2 regions of the Cellvibrio sp. BR genome follow, and region 2 is predicted to be linked to the other one. Evidence: predicted binding sites of a transcription regulator. Region 2 holds the regulator's gene; the other holds the start of a gene.

The links. Region 2 encodes sigma-54, which starts transcription at its own class of promoters, with help from an activator protein. Its sites were predicted from a motif close to TGGCACANNNNTTGCNNT; they were not measured.
Region 1: puuE (allantoinase PuuE) is a predicted target of sigma-54. The motif match lies at 1,521-1,538, and genes of this name have one in related genera.

Annotation. Positions count from the first base shown of each region.
Region 1 covers NZ_JH668200.1:1,099,284-1,106,620, forward strand. The annotation lists gene O59_RS04555 (lipoprotein) at 1-521, opposite strand, end outside; gene puuE (allantoinase PuuE) at 523-1,467, opposite strand; gene O59_RS04565 (adenosine deaminase) at 1,782-3,281, shown strand; gene O59_RS04570 (TonB-dependent siderophore receptor) at 3,560-6,001, shown strand; gene O59_RS04575 (DUF3450 domain-containing protein) at 6,053-6,808, shown strand; gene O59_RS04580 (MotA/TolQ/ExbB proton channel family protein) at 6,821-7,337, shown strand, end outside.
Region 2 covers NZ_JH668202.1:501,540-508,876, reverse strand. The annotation lists gene motB (flagellar motor protein MotB) at 1-764, shown strand, start outside; gene yjgA (ribosome biogenesis factor YjgA) at 830-1,348, opposite strand; gene O59_RS12525 (HPr family phosphocarrier protein) at 1,500-1,772, opposite strand; gene rapZ (RNase adapter RapZ) at 1,776-2,645, opposite strand; gene ptsN (PTS IIA-like nitrogen regulatory protein PtsN) at 2,658-3,107, opposite strand; gene hpf (ribosome hibernation-promoting factor, HPF/YfiA family) at 3,184-3,474, opposite strand; gene O59_RS12505 (RNA polymerase factor sigma-54) at 3,579-5,231, opposite strand; gene lptB (LPS export ABC transporter ATP-binding protein) at 5,399-6,124, opposite strand; gene lptA (lipopolysaccharide transport periplasmic protein LptA) at 6,130-6,687, opposite strand; gene lptC (LPS export ABC transporter periplasmic protein LptC) at 6,674-7,285, opposite strand; gene O59_RS12485 (HAD family hydrolase) at 7,289-7,337, opposite strand, start outside.

The DNA of each region.
Region 1 (7,337 bases), on a different contig from region 2:
GACATACATAAATAGGGTTCAATGTCGGCGTAGGGCAGTACCGGTAAATCGCCAGCACAAAAGCGCGGATGTTTTTTTATTTCTTTTAAATCCGTACAACGCCCCAGACTTTTTCCATCGCAGGAGGAAGCCCAAACGCCGTGTAATACCCAGCCAAAATTCTGCTTGGAAAAACATTGGAACTCATTATCCCGCTGTAATTTTTCCAATTTGCTGGGGTCGGTTTCGGTAGCGAGATTGATGTTAATACGCTTGCAGTAATCTTCTGACCAGTTCACCGCCATTTTGTAATAGTCAGTGCTGGCGTCGGGGTTGGGGCCGAAGCTATCGGTCGCCATGTCAAAGTCGTAATCGGTGGCGGCGTGATCCGGTAATTTACAGCTTTGCGCCTGCAAGGTTTGGCTAATGCTGAGCAGGCCGATAAAGATCAGCAGCAAACAGATCAATAATAAAAAACGTGAAAAAAAATAGTTGCTGTGTTTATGGTTGTGGCTGTGAGAGAGCTGCGGGCGCGGCGCCATATTATGCAGCTCCTGCCGGGTAGTGATGTTCGTGCCAGTGGCGTGCAATTGCATCGCGCCGACAGACCCATACATCGTTGTGTTGCAACACATACTGGATAAATTTTTCCAGCGCTTGAATGCGCCCGGGCCGGCCAATAATGCGGCAGTGCAAACCAATATTTAACATCTTGGGGGCAAATTCACCCTCGGCATAGAGCGCATCAAAACTGTCTTTGAGGTAAGTAAAAAATTGCTCGCCGCAATTAAAACCCTGCGCCGCCGCGAAGCGCATATCGTTGCTGTCCAGGGTGTAGGGAATAATTAAATGCGGCTTGCCGTTATTGATCTGCGCATATTCCTGCGTCCAATAGGGCAGGTCATCGGCGTAGGAATCCGAATCATATAAAAATCCGCCTTGTTCAATGACCAATTTTCGCGTGTTGGGGCTGTCGCGCCCGGTATACCAACCGAGAGGGCGCGAACCGGTGACGCGGGTGTGGATGTCAATCGCGGTGCGAATATGTTCGCGTTCAATTTCCTCTGGCATAAATTGATGATCAATCCAGCGGTAGCCGTGGCTGGCAATTTCCCAATCGGATTCGAGCATGGCTTCTACCACATCGGGGTTGCGTTCCAGTGCCATGGCCACGCCGTACACTGTCACCGGTAATTGATATTTATTAAACAAACGGTGCAGTCGCCAAAACCCCGCGCGGCTGCCGTATTCATACAGTGATTCCATACTCATATGACGCGCTTCAAAGGCGCGCGCGCCAATAATTTCGGACAAAAAAGTTTCCGATGCGGCATCGCCGTGCAGCACACAATTCTCCGCGCCCTCTTCGTAATTCAGCACAAATTGCACCGCAATACGCGCACCGCCCGGCCAGTTGGCGGGTGGTGGGTTGCGGCCATAACCAAGCAGGTCGCGCGGGTAGGGACGGGTGTCAGTGGTATTGGGCATAACAAAATTCCACAGGTTGAATGATGCATTCCTCAGTTGGGCCTTGAGCGGCTGTATCAAATTCTGTGCCATCGTCCAGCCTTAGGTTTTACGCTGTGATTCCGGTGCAGGCCGCAATATTACTGGGCAAATCCGCAATGGCATGCACCAGATAAAAGCATAACCTGTCCAATCGGACAGGTTATTTGCGGGGGGAATGACAGGGCTGTCTTGTGCTGGCGCCAAATGCCGCTGGCTGGTATCACAATTGCATTGGGCAGGGGGATGGCTTCCTTTCTTTATATCAACCCCCCGAACTGTTAGAGAACTCGCTTATGCAATTGCTTCCTATGAATAGCCTTTGTGGTGCAGGCCGCGACCTTGCGTTTGCTGCGCTTATTGCACTTGCCGGGCTGACTAGCCTGAATGCCCATGCGCTGGTCAGTAGCCCCGCCAGTGATCGGGTGATTACCAAAGATCACTGGTTTGAACAATTTAAATCCACGGCAACGGATAAAGAGTTATACCGTTTTTTATATGCCATGCCCAAAGGTGGTGACCTGCACAATCATATTAGCGGCGCGGTATTGTCGGATTGGTGGTACGACCTGGCGCTGTCGCAAAAAGTACACGGTTATCGTTTTTATACCAAAGTGCGCATCAATAATTGCCGCGATTTTGGCAACAATGAATTTGTGCGTCGCCCTTATTTAATGTTGTTTAATAATTTAACCGAGGCGTCTTACCAGCAATTGCCGGAGTGTGAAAAAGCGGAATACAAACGCCTGGAAGAGCTGGACGAAAAAGAAAAAGCTGCCTGGGTGCAAAGTGTAATGCTCAATCACGAACACGAAGGGCGCGATGAATTTTTTCAAACCCATTGGCAGCGATTGGATCAGTTGTTACACAGCCCCTATTTAATCGCGGAAGTGCTGTATAAAAATATGCAAGCCTTTGGCAACGAAGGTTTAATTTATTTGGAGGCGATGGTAGAGGCGGGTGGTTATTTTAAACCGGATGGCACGGCCTTCACCGAAGATGAAGCCGTGGCTATATTTCGTCAGCGTTTAGCCCAGGCCGATGCGAAAAAAACCGGTGTTACCGTGCGTTTTCAGGATTCCATTTTGCGCTTTGTACCGAGTGCAGAAGACCAGTTGCGCGCCTCGTACGACATAGTGTCGCGCCACCGTGATTTGTATGTGGCGGTGAACATGGTGGGGCGCGAGGACAATGACAAGGGCTACCCACTGCGTTTTACCCAAACCCTGCGCGAGCTGCGCCACAAATACAACAATGTGCGTTTGTCGGTACACGCTGGCGAAGTGGACGAACCCAACTACCATATTCGCGATACGCTGATGCTTGGCGCTGATCGTATTGGTCACGGTGTGAATTTAATTACCGACAAAGATTTGTTGCGCGAAATGCGCCACGGCCCCTACCTGATCGAAATTAATTTAATTTCCAATTTATTGCTCGAATACGTGAGCGATTATTCACAACATCCTTTCCCTGAATATTTGCGCTTGGGCATTCCCGTTGCGCTCTCCACCGATGATCGCGGCATGTGGGACTCCAATATTACCGACGAATTTTTTGTGGCGGTAAAGGAATTTAATTTGTCCTGGGAGGAGTTGTTATTACTCAGTCGCAATTCATTGCAATACAGTTTTGTGGAAGAGGATATCAAACAGCAACTGCTCAACACCTATAACACCCGGGCCGCCCGTTTTGAAAAACAATTCCGCTCCAAGGGTATTGCCAGCTTAACGGCGGCGGCTCCTGTCTCCTACGGCTTCACCTGCAAACGCTATGCGTTATGTGATTGGCGTTAAATTTTTGCTGTGCACCAAGTTGGCTTTTTTGCTTGGTGCATGGCGCGTGTTTTTGCTTCATCAGTGATCGTTATTTTTCCTGTGGTTCGCTGTTTAAATTGGTATTCATCGATTAATGAGCAAGTGAACCGGTTTTTATGATTCATAACTAGTTGATTAGTAAGGATATAAATCATTTTAATCAAAAATGTAACCAATCGGACAGGAAATGGCACAGCGCTTGCTAAATCTGGTTTGTGTTTCAGGCAATCATTATTAGACCCTTGGAGTGTTCCCTCATGATCATGCACAAACGATTCAAACCGAAACAACTCGCGTTACTGATCAGCCTTGGCTGCGTTGTGGCTGCTCCTGCTGTGTTGGCGCAAGAGGCTAAAAAAGATGAAGTAGTGGAGTTGGAAACCTACACCGCCGAAGGCCAGGTAGAAGACACCATGGGTGTGATGTCCACCGAGCCGGTTAAGTCGGTATTCGGTTTTGGTAAAACGATTTTGGAAACACCGCGCGGCGTCACTTCGGTGAGCGCGGATATGATGGAAAATTTCAGCATCAACGATATTGATGATCTGGTATTAATTTCCCCCGGTGCATTTACCCAATCTTTTTTTGGTGTGGCAGGTTCACTGGATGTACGCGGTACTCCCGGTGAAGTCTATTTCCGTGGTGTGCGTCGTGTGAACAACCCTGGTAACTACCCAACGCCAATTGGCGCCACTGACCGTATCGATATTGTGCGCGGCCCCGCATCACCGATTTATGGCCCTTCAAAAATTGGTGGCTTCCTCAACTTTGAACCCAAGTCAGCGCGTGCAGAAACCGGTCAGTATTTGGATAAACCGGCGGGCGAAATTTCTATCACCCGCGGCACCTGGGACAAAAATGTGCTCACCGCCGAAGTGGGTGGCCCAGCAGAAATTGGCGATAAAAAACTCGGTTATTACGTTTACGCCGAAACCGAAAATTCCGGCAGTTATTATGAAAACTCCGCCACTGACCAAAATATTTTACAAGCGTCATTCAACATGGATTTGAGCGATAAAACCCGCGTGGAATTTGGCGGTATGTATCACGAATACGACGGCAACCAAGTGGCAGGTTGGAACCGTTTGACGCAAGACCTGATTGATAACGGTACCTACATCACCGGTTCGCCCGCCTCAGTGGATACCGACGGCGATGGCTATAACTCGCCCGCGGAATTTGATGTGTGGAAAGATAGTTTTGCAAATTACAGTAACTTTTTTGTACCCGGTTCTTCTGCAACCGATGCGAGCATGGCGCCCCAGTGGGCACTGCTGAACCCAGGCACGACCAAGTTGAGTGGCAGCCAAACCATGGTGGCACCGGAAGACCAGTTGGTGACTACGGTACAAACCCTGTATTTCGATCTGATCCACGATGTTAGCGACAGCTTCAGCATCACCAACAAAATGTTTTATGAATCCCTCGAAAACATTAATGAAAATGCGTATGGCTTTTCACAGTTTGTCGACAGCTACGCGTTTGAAGATCAATTAATTTTTGCCTTCAACACTGAACACACCGATTGGTTAAAAGGCAGCTATCAAGTATCGCCCAGTATTCGCTACACCGATTTTAAACAGGGTGATGATTTCAACTACGAATATTTTGACCGTCGCGATTTGACCAAACCCTCCAATGGTATTGATCGCAAATTATTGGCAACTGTAACCGATTCGGATTATTCCAACTATTTAGTGGGCGATTACACCGACTACGGTATGGCGTTTTTGGCGGACTATACCGTTGCAGAAAAACTCAGCGTATTGCTGGGCGCGCGCTATGACTTGTTGGATATGGAATCCACCACCGTTGCTGAAAAAATTCGCGGCGCGACTGCCGATGTAGTGGGTGAGGATAAAGACGAAGGTGGTTCCTGGACGGCAAGTCTCTCCTACAAAACTGATTTTGGTTTTACGCCTTACATCACCAAATCAACACAAACCACCATCGTGATGGGACAGGGTTCAGAAATTTCTCCCGGCTTGATTACGCTTGACAATGGTTTGGCGGCCGGCAATGCCCTGGCTGATTCCGAGCTGGAAGAAGTAGGTGTTAAAGGCAGTTTCTTTGATGACCGTTTGTATGTCGCCGCTGCCTATTTTGATCAGATCCGCACTAATTACAGCGCGCAAGATCAGGTGAGTAACAGCACTACGCAATCCGAAGGTTATGAGTTGGAAGCGCGCTTTTTGGTGACCAGTAATTTCACGCTGACCGCCGCTATGACTCACTTGGAAATCACTAACCTCACCGCCTTGGAAAACGGTACCCAGTTCGGGTTTATGGGCGCAGGTGATTTAACCGGCGTAACCGATCCATCACTGTTTTACGGTTATGTGATGCAAGGTTTAACGCTGGTGGGCAATGAAGACGATGCAACCAAATCCGGTATTCCGGAAAACATGTACAGCCTGACCGGTGCCTATGACTTTGGAAATGGTGTGCGTGTAACAGCGAGTACGGTGCATGCCGACGCCACCTATTCCGGTTTCTCCAAAGGGGTGAAATTGCCGTCTTACACCTTGCTTAACGCCGGTATTAGTTTTGATGTAGATGCGTGGAAATTCAGCCTGCAAGGTAAAAACCTGACGGATGAGCGCTACTTCCGCGCGAACTTCCCTGATCTGTTTGGTGGCACCATCGTTCTGCCGGAATTGCCGCGTCACTTTGTTGCGTCTGCATCCTTCAAGTTTTAATTCATGTTACAGGGGGCTCGTATGAGCCCCGCAATTTGATTGAGGTTGATTATGGTTTTGCGTAAACCCCTGGGCGCTGCACTGATGGCGGTTACCCTGCTCGCGCATCCGGCTTTTGCCGTTGAAGACAGCCTGCAAAAGCAGGAAACAATTGATAAAAATGCGGCTGCCAGTCAGCAGCGCATCGACAAACTCGCCGATCAAACGGTAGATGCATTGCAAACCTATCGCACTGCCTCCCAGCGTTTGGAAAGTTTGACCATTTACAACCAGCAAATGGAAAAACTAATCGCCTCACAAAAAAATGAAATTTCCAGCATTCAGCGGCAGACGAGTGAAATTGACACCATCGAAACCGGTGCCTTGCCGCTGATGTTAAAAATGACCAAAACGCTCACCGATTTGGTGGAAGCCGATGTGCCGTTTTTAAAAGATGAACGCAAAGAGCGCGTGGCTAATTTGCAAACGCTGATTGATCGCGCCGATGTCACCGCCGGTGAAAAATATCGCCGCATTATGGAAGCCTATTTGGTGGAAGTGGAATACGGCCGCACGATTGAAGCTTATCGCGGTGAATTAGTGGTAAACAATGCGGCGCGCAGTGTGGATTTTTTACGTGTGGGTCGCGTGGGCTTGTATTACCAAACACTGGACGGCAGCGAGAGCGGTTTTTGGAATGGCAAACGCGGCTCCTGGGAAATGCTTGACGCCAGTTATCGCACTGCAGTTCGCGATGGTTTGCGTATTGCGCGCAAACAAACACCGCCTGAGTTGTTAACGCTCCCCGTTAATGTGCCTGCCAAGTAAGGAATTCCGTTTATGAAACCTACTTTGAAATTTGCTCCACGCTTTTTAATGAAAAGCATTTTTATGAAAAGCGCTTTTGTAAAAAGTGTATCGCTGAAAAATATACTTGCCAATGCGCTGGTTAGCATTGGCATAGCGGCAGGTGTTGTTGCGCTGACCACCAGTATCAGTGCCCAGGCGCAAACCGCTAATTCATTGCAAGACCTGTATCAACAAATCAACAAAGAAGTCACTGCCGAGGCCACGCACAATACCGAGCGCGAGCAGCGTTTCCGCGCGGCCGCCGGCGAACAGCAGGCGATGTTGGCAGAGGTGCAAGGCAAATTGGCAGCGCAAGAAAAATTGCGCGCTGAAATGCAATTGGTGTTTGATGCTAACGAAACCCAGCTGGCAGAGTTGTCCACCCAATTGGATAAACGCACCGGCAATCTGGGTGAATTATTTGGCGTATTTCGTCAAATGGCGGGCGACACCCAACAGATGTTATTTGACTCGGTAATTTCGGTAGAACATCCGGAGCGTATTGCGC
Region 2 (7,337 bases):
ATGTGGTGGGTGAGGGCGGTGCTAACCCCGGTTTGATCAGCTTGGACCAGCCCGTGCAACCTTCTACCCCTACTGAAGCCCAAGAGGCTCCCGCGCAGGATGTGAATGAAGAGCAGCTTAAAAAGGAAATGGAGCGCATTGAAAATGAGCAGCTGGAAGAACTGAAAAAACAACTGGAGACGGAGATTAACGCGCTCGATTCGGTGTTCCAACAAATTAAGGATCAGATCCTCATCGATTTTACCGCGTTGGGTTTACGCATCCAGATCGTCGATAAGGATCAGCGACCGATGTTCGATGTGGGAAGTGCCAACCTCAAACCCTATTCGGTGGACGTGTTGAACGCCCTTGCACCTATCCTCAATAAAGTGCAAAACAAAATCAGCATCACTGGCCATACAGATTCAACACCTTACGGTGTTGGAGCTACCTACACTAACTGGGAGTTATCTGCTGATCGTGCCAATGCCGCGCGCCGCGCGTTGTTGCAGGGAACTTATCCGGAAGAAAAAGTAGCCACCGTTCAGGGTATGGGCTCAGCCGCTCCCTTTCTGGTGGATCGCCCGAATGAACCCATTAACCGCCGCATCGCCATTATTGTGCTGAAAAAAGCGGTGGCCGATGCTTTGGGTAGTGGGGCAGGTATAGACAGCAGCAAGCTGATCAACAGCAGTGATACCTTCATAGCACCACCGCCAGCCGGCCCTAAGATTTTGTCGCCAACAGAGGTGAATGACGCGATTGATGCGGCCAATGCGCCCTGATGTAATTCCAATTGCCATAATGAAAAAGCCCGGATCATGTCCGGGCTTTTTCATTATGGGCAGTCTCAGTCTTGTGCAGCGAGTTGATCGCGAATGAAACCGAACAGTTTGCGTGCATTGGTTGGCGGTTTGTTCTCCTCTCGCTCCTTTTGCGCAGCGCGAACCAGTTGGCGTAAATGCTGTACATCAAGACCTGGGCAGGATGTTACCAGTGTCTGGAATATCTGTTTGTCACCTTCAATCAGCAAGTCGCGGTAGCGTTCGATCTGGTGTTGGCGATGCACGTATTGATCGCTGCGGTTTTGCATTTTATCAACCGCTGCTTTGATCTCCTCGTGATTGCCCTCGCGCATCAAACGGCCAATGTATTGAATCTGGCGACGACGTGCTTCTTTAGGGGGGAGTTTGCGCGCAATGTAAATTGCATCCAGCATGGTGTCGCTCAGGGGAATACTGGCGAGCTGCTTTTCGTTCATATCAATGAGACTTTCACCCAGCGCTTGCAGTGCATGCATATCGCGTTTGACCTGCGATTTGCTGAGGATGTAGTCATCGGGATTGATGTCGTCGTAGTTATAAACCATAAAAATATCTGTATTGATCGGGTGAGTAGCGGCTAGTGTGCAGATTTATCTGCCAATCGATTGCCGATAACAAGGGAAACGATGTAAAAGGTCGCGCAGCTTAGTGCACTCAAGCGGTAGTAACAACCGCTTTAGATTAACAATAGAGTATTTATTCGCCTTCTTCAAAGCGATCAGCAATGAGTGCACGGATGGCAGTCATTGCCGCCTCGGCATCATCACCTTCTGTGCTCACTTCCAGGCGGCTGCCACAGCTGGCGGCAAGAAGCATTAATGACATAACACTTTTGGCATCGGCCCACACGCCGTCGCTCACCCGCGCTTGCACATTAGCCTGAAATTGGTTGGCTAAGGTGGCAAGTTTCGCGGCAGCGCGTGCATGCAGTCCGCGTTTATTAATGATGTCGAGAGTTTCAATTGCCATGATTTAATGTTTTTTGTGTTTATTGATATCGCGATGTCGAACCTGAACATCACTAAAACTCTGGTCAAAATAGCGTTGTAGCTTTTCTGCCAGGTAAACAGACCTATGCTGGCCACCCGTACATCCCACCGCAATGGTGATGTAACTACGATTATTCGCCTGATAGCGCGGCAGCCAGCGTGCCAAATAGTGCTCGATATCGTCGTACATCTCTTTGACGGTAATCTGTTCTTCCAAAAATTCGATTACATCCTGATCTTTGCCAGTAAGCGGGCGCAGGTTAGGTTTCCAGTGGGGGTTGGGAAGGCAGCGTGCGTCAAATACCAGATCGGCGTTTACCGGAATACCATGTTTGAAGCCAAAGGATTCAAACAAAATCGCCATCGTCGATTCGCTGCGGCCTACAACACGTTCTTTTACCAAGTCGCGCAATTCGTGCAAATTTAAATGACTGGTATCTATGACCTGATCGGCACAATCGCGAATAGGTTCAAGCAGCTGCTGCTCTGCGGCGATGGATTCCTCAAGGCTGGTGTGTTTATCCGACAGCGGATGCTTGCGCCTGGTTTCGCTAAAACGTTGGATAAGTACGGCGGGTTGAGAATCCAGAAACAGGGTTTGAAATGGCAGGTGCGCTTCTTTCAGCGTACTTATCATCTGCGGGAATATATTCAGATCCTGCCAGGCGTTGCGCACATCAATGCCGATTGCAAAACGCTGTTGGTCATCTTTATGAATTTGTATTTGTGCAACCAGCGCGGGTAGCAGGCTGACTGGTAGATTGTCGATGCAGTTAAAGCCCACATCTTCAAGGACATGCAGGGCGGTACTTTTTCCTGAGCCTGAAAGCCCGCTTACAATCACGAGGTGCATGGTATTGACCTGCTAAGGCGCTATAGCGACCTGATAAAGTGCGGCATCGCTATCGGCAGCACGCAAACGCTGGCGATAGTCAGCATTATTCAGCGCCCCAGCCAGAGCGGCCAGTGTTTGTAGGTGCTCATCATGAGCATCTTCGGGCACTAACATGGCGAAGAGAATGTCCACAGGCTGGGAATCTATGGCATCAAAGTCAATCGGGTCAGCCAATGTCAGGAGTGCACCGATTGTGCCGCTGCAGTTTTCAACCCTGCAATGCGGAATGGCAATGCCGTGCCCTATACCGGTTGAGCCAAGTCGCTCGCGACCAATCAAACGGCGAAATAACTCATCGGCATCAATGCCAGGAACATCCTGTGCGATGGCGTTGGCCAGTAGTTCCAGAGCACGTTTTTTGCTGCCGCCTTCAACGGCACACAAGGTTCGGCCGGGGCTAATAAGATTTTGAATTTGCATGGTAGGAGGTGATTACCAGGAATCTCTCAATTGTTGAGGCAGTGAGCGGAGATGATCTCGCTGCCTCCAGGGTGGGTTAGCGATGACTGCGCATCTTTTCTTTGTGCTTAATTAATTGGCGATCCAGCTTATCGGCCAATGAATCAATTGCTGCGTACAGATCTTCGTGAGTGGCATCCGCAAACAAATCTTTGCCGCTGACATGGATGGTTGCTTCTGCTTTTTGAATCAACTTATCGACGGAGAGGATGACGTGAGTACTGGTAATGCGATCGTGGTGGTGGCTCAGGCGCTCAATTTTGCTGCTGACATAGTCTTTCAGCGAATCGGTAACTTCCAAATGATGACCACTGATGTTTATTTGCATAGATACTTCCTCTCGATAGAAACAAAATGGTTGTGATCAGCACAACCTAACAGCTCGTCCGTGATTTTCTTCCGAATTTCGTATTTATAACCGATTAATGATAATTAAATGGTTTTGCGCTCATTAGAGGGTGGAATATTCAGCGACTCGCGATATTTTGCAATGGTACGACGCGCTACCTGAATTCCCTGTTCCGCGAGCAGGTCGGTGATTTTGCTGTCGCTCAACGGTTTTTTGGGGTTTTCCGCACTCACCAACTTTTTAATAATTGCGCGAATCGCTGTTGAAGAGCACTCGCCGCCGCTATCGGTACTAACATGGCTGGAGAAAAAGTATTTCAGTTCGAAGATACCCTGCGGTGTGTGCATATATTTCTGCGTGGTTACCCGCGAAATAGTGGATTCATGCATCTCAACAATTTCAGCAATATCGTGCAGCACCAGCGGCTTCATAGCCTCGGGGCCGTAATCGAGAAACCCGCGTTGTTTTTCCACAATACAACTGGCTACTTTAAGCAGAGTCTCATTGCGGCTCTGTAAACTTTTCAGGAACCAGCGGGCTTCTTGCAAATTATCCTTGAGAAATGTGTTGTCGCTGCTCGAGTCCGCGCGCTTTACCATGGAGGCATAATTGGAATTGATACGCAGGCGCGGTGCAATTTCCGGGTTTAATTCAACAATCCAGCGGCCATCGCGCTTTTCAACGAACACATCCGGTACTACATATTCCGTGTCACCACTGGCAATAATATCGCCTGGGCGAGGGTTTAGGCTTTGGATCAGGGTGATGGCCTGGCTCAACTCGGCCTCTTTCAGTTTGGTGCGGCGCATTAACTGACGGTAGTCGCGACTACCCAATATAGGCAAGTAAAGTTTGGCGATTAATTTTGCCGAATCCAAAAAGGGTGTTTTGGGGTCAAACTGTTGTAACTGCACCAATAAACATTCAGATAAGTTTTGGCTGCACACACCGCAGGGATCAAACTGCTGCAGCCGGTGTTGAACTGCAACAACTTCATCCAGTTCCAGCTCTTCAAAATCGCCACGCATTCCTTCGAATATTTCTTCAATGGTAATAGACAGCATGCCGCTGGGTTCAACCGCGTCGATAATTGCCATCGCCAACACCCGGTCGCGATCTGACATGGGCGTTAAATTGAGTTGCCACATCAAATGATCATAGAGTGAGTCGGTAACAGCGCGACGGCTTTCAAAATCATTGTCTTCATTATCGTAGTTGCTGGAGCTGCCGGTTGATGAAGTTTGGTAAACATCGTCCCAGCTGGTATCTACCGGTAAATCGCTGGGAATCGAGTCGCTCCAGTCACCGCTGTCGGCGCTGAAACTATCGCCTTCACCATAGACATCGCTATCACCAAAGGATTCCCCATCGCTAAAGCTTTCACCCTCGCCAAAACTTTCAGATTCGCCGTAGCCTGGTTCGTTGAAGTTATCAGCGGTTGATGACGAGAAATTGTCGCTGGCATTGAAGTCGGCGCTATTGTCGGTGCCGGATTCTGCAGCAATTTCCTGCTGGCGGGTGTAATCAATCTTATCGTCCGCGCTGCCTTCGTAATCGCTGCCGGTAGTTGCTGAGTCAAAACCTTCCTCAACTTCCAGCATGGGATTGGATTCGAGCGCTTCCTGGATTTCCTGTTGAAGATCCAGCGTGGAGAGCTGCAAAAGACGTATCGCCTGTTGCAGTTGGGGAGTCATTGTCAGCTGTTGGCCGAGTTTAAGCTGGAGAGATTGTTTCATTGTTGTAGCAACAAACCCTTATTTAACGCGGGATGGAAAACATCTGTTAGGTGGAGTTTAGTCAGGGTTTGCGCTTCAAGCAACATACTTAAGCAAGCTTTATGCCTAGTAGCCAAATAATATTACTTGTCAAGTTGTTTGTCGGGTGGTTAAAGCGTTTGTTGAACTCACAGGCGAAAGTGTTCGCCCAGATAGACTTCGCGGACTTTGCTGTTACTCAACACTGTATCGGCATCACCTTCGGCAATAATGTGTCCTTCGCTTACGATATAGGCAGTCTCGCAGATGTCCAAGGTCTCTCGTACATTATGGTCGGTAATAAGAACGCCAATCCCGCGATCTTTGAGGTGACGGACTATTTCTTTGATGTCGTTAACCGAAATCGGGTCAACACCCGCAAAGGGTTCATCGAGCAGGATAAATTTAGGGTCCGTCGCCAGTGCGCGGGCGATTTCTACCCGGCGCCGCTCACCACCTGAGAGTGCCATGCCAAGGCTGTCACGAATATGGGTGATGTGAAATTCGTTCAGCAGTGCTTCCAGTTTCTCTGCGCGTGCTTCCCGATTCAGGTCTTTGCGAGTCTCAAGGATCGCCATAATATTATCGGCGACGGTAAGTTTGCGGAAAATGGATGCTTCTTGTGGCAAATAACCAATACCGGCACGTGCGCGTCCATGAATTGGCAGTTGGGTGATATCGCGATCATCAATTAATACGTTGCCATTATCTGCCGGTACTAAACCGGCGATCATATAAAAGCAGGTGGTTTTTCCGGCGCCATTAGGGCCCAGGAGCCCAACAATATGGCCGCTCTCTACTGTGATAGAGACATCGATAACCACTTTACGTTTTTTGTAGCTCTTGGCGAGGTGTCGCGCGTGCAAACTAGGCATAGGAATCAGTTGCTATTGGCTGTGGATGAGGGGGCCTGTAGGTCTTCTGGTTTCGCGGATTTAGGGGGAATGACTATCTCTATTCGTTGTCCTTCGCCAGTGTTGTTGCCTTCTGCCTTCATCACTTCTTTGACCAGATCGTAATCGATATGTGGGCCACTCATGACGGCACCATTTTGCTCAACGGAAGCATCTTCAATGAGTAGTAAATGCTCGTTGTTGGGGGTGTAGGTAATTTGTTTGGCGGATGCGGTGACTACCCCTTGTTCTGCTTCCGGCTGTTGCTGGAATTTCGCAGGGCTGCCAGTGGCGATCATTTTTTCCACGCCACCTTCATTGTTGGTGTGGATGATGATTGAGTCGGCATTGATAATGAGTGAGCCTTGGCGGATCTCAACCGAGCCTGTGTAAGTTGCCACCCCGTTTTTTTGATCAACGGTCAGGTTGTCAGCGGAGCCGCGGATAGTTTCATTTTTGTCGCTTGGTAACGCCCAAGCTGTCACCGAACAGCATAAGCCCGCGAGCAGGGGAAGTATTTTAAGCAGTGATTTAGCGCGGTTCATAAGCGGCCTTAACTTGGGACTTTAACTGAAGCTGACTATTGGCGAAGTCTGCTTCCATGCCTTGGGCCGACATCTGGCCTTTTGCGCTGCGCATCTTAACAGCTTTGTCGGTGCGCGCGAATTGTGTCTTTGGGAATAGGTCCAGCAGGCTGGTGGTGATACGTACAACACCATTGGAGTTGGTTTGCTGTTGAATCACGACATCATCCTGCAGCCGGATGAATTCACCATTGAGTTGGCTTTTACCTTCGCGCGCATTAACTAGCCAGGGCGCAGTAGCGTCTTTGTCGTAAAAAGCCATGGCGGGTTGTTCAAAGAGTGTGTAATCGCGCTCCGAAGGGCCGTCTGCACTGATTTGATAATGGGTTACTTGTGGTGTCGTTAGTTGATAGCGAAGTGTTCCCTCTGGACTGTATTCGCGTGTCTCCACAGATTTCATGTAGTACTGGGGAAAACCGCTGGACTCATATTGGTCTGGTTGAATGTCATCTTTGTGCCTGAGGGAAAAGGCAAAGAACACCACCACCAGGGCAAAGGCGACTAGCCAGGGGCCCGGAATATGCTGGTGTAATCGCTGGATGCGCTGTAATAGGGCCATAATTTAGTGAGTGCTTCCAGTGAGGTAGGTATTTAAGGCGGTATCAAAGGTA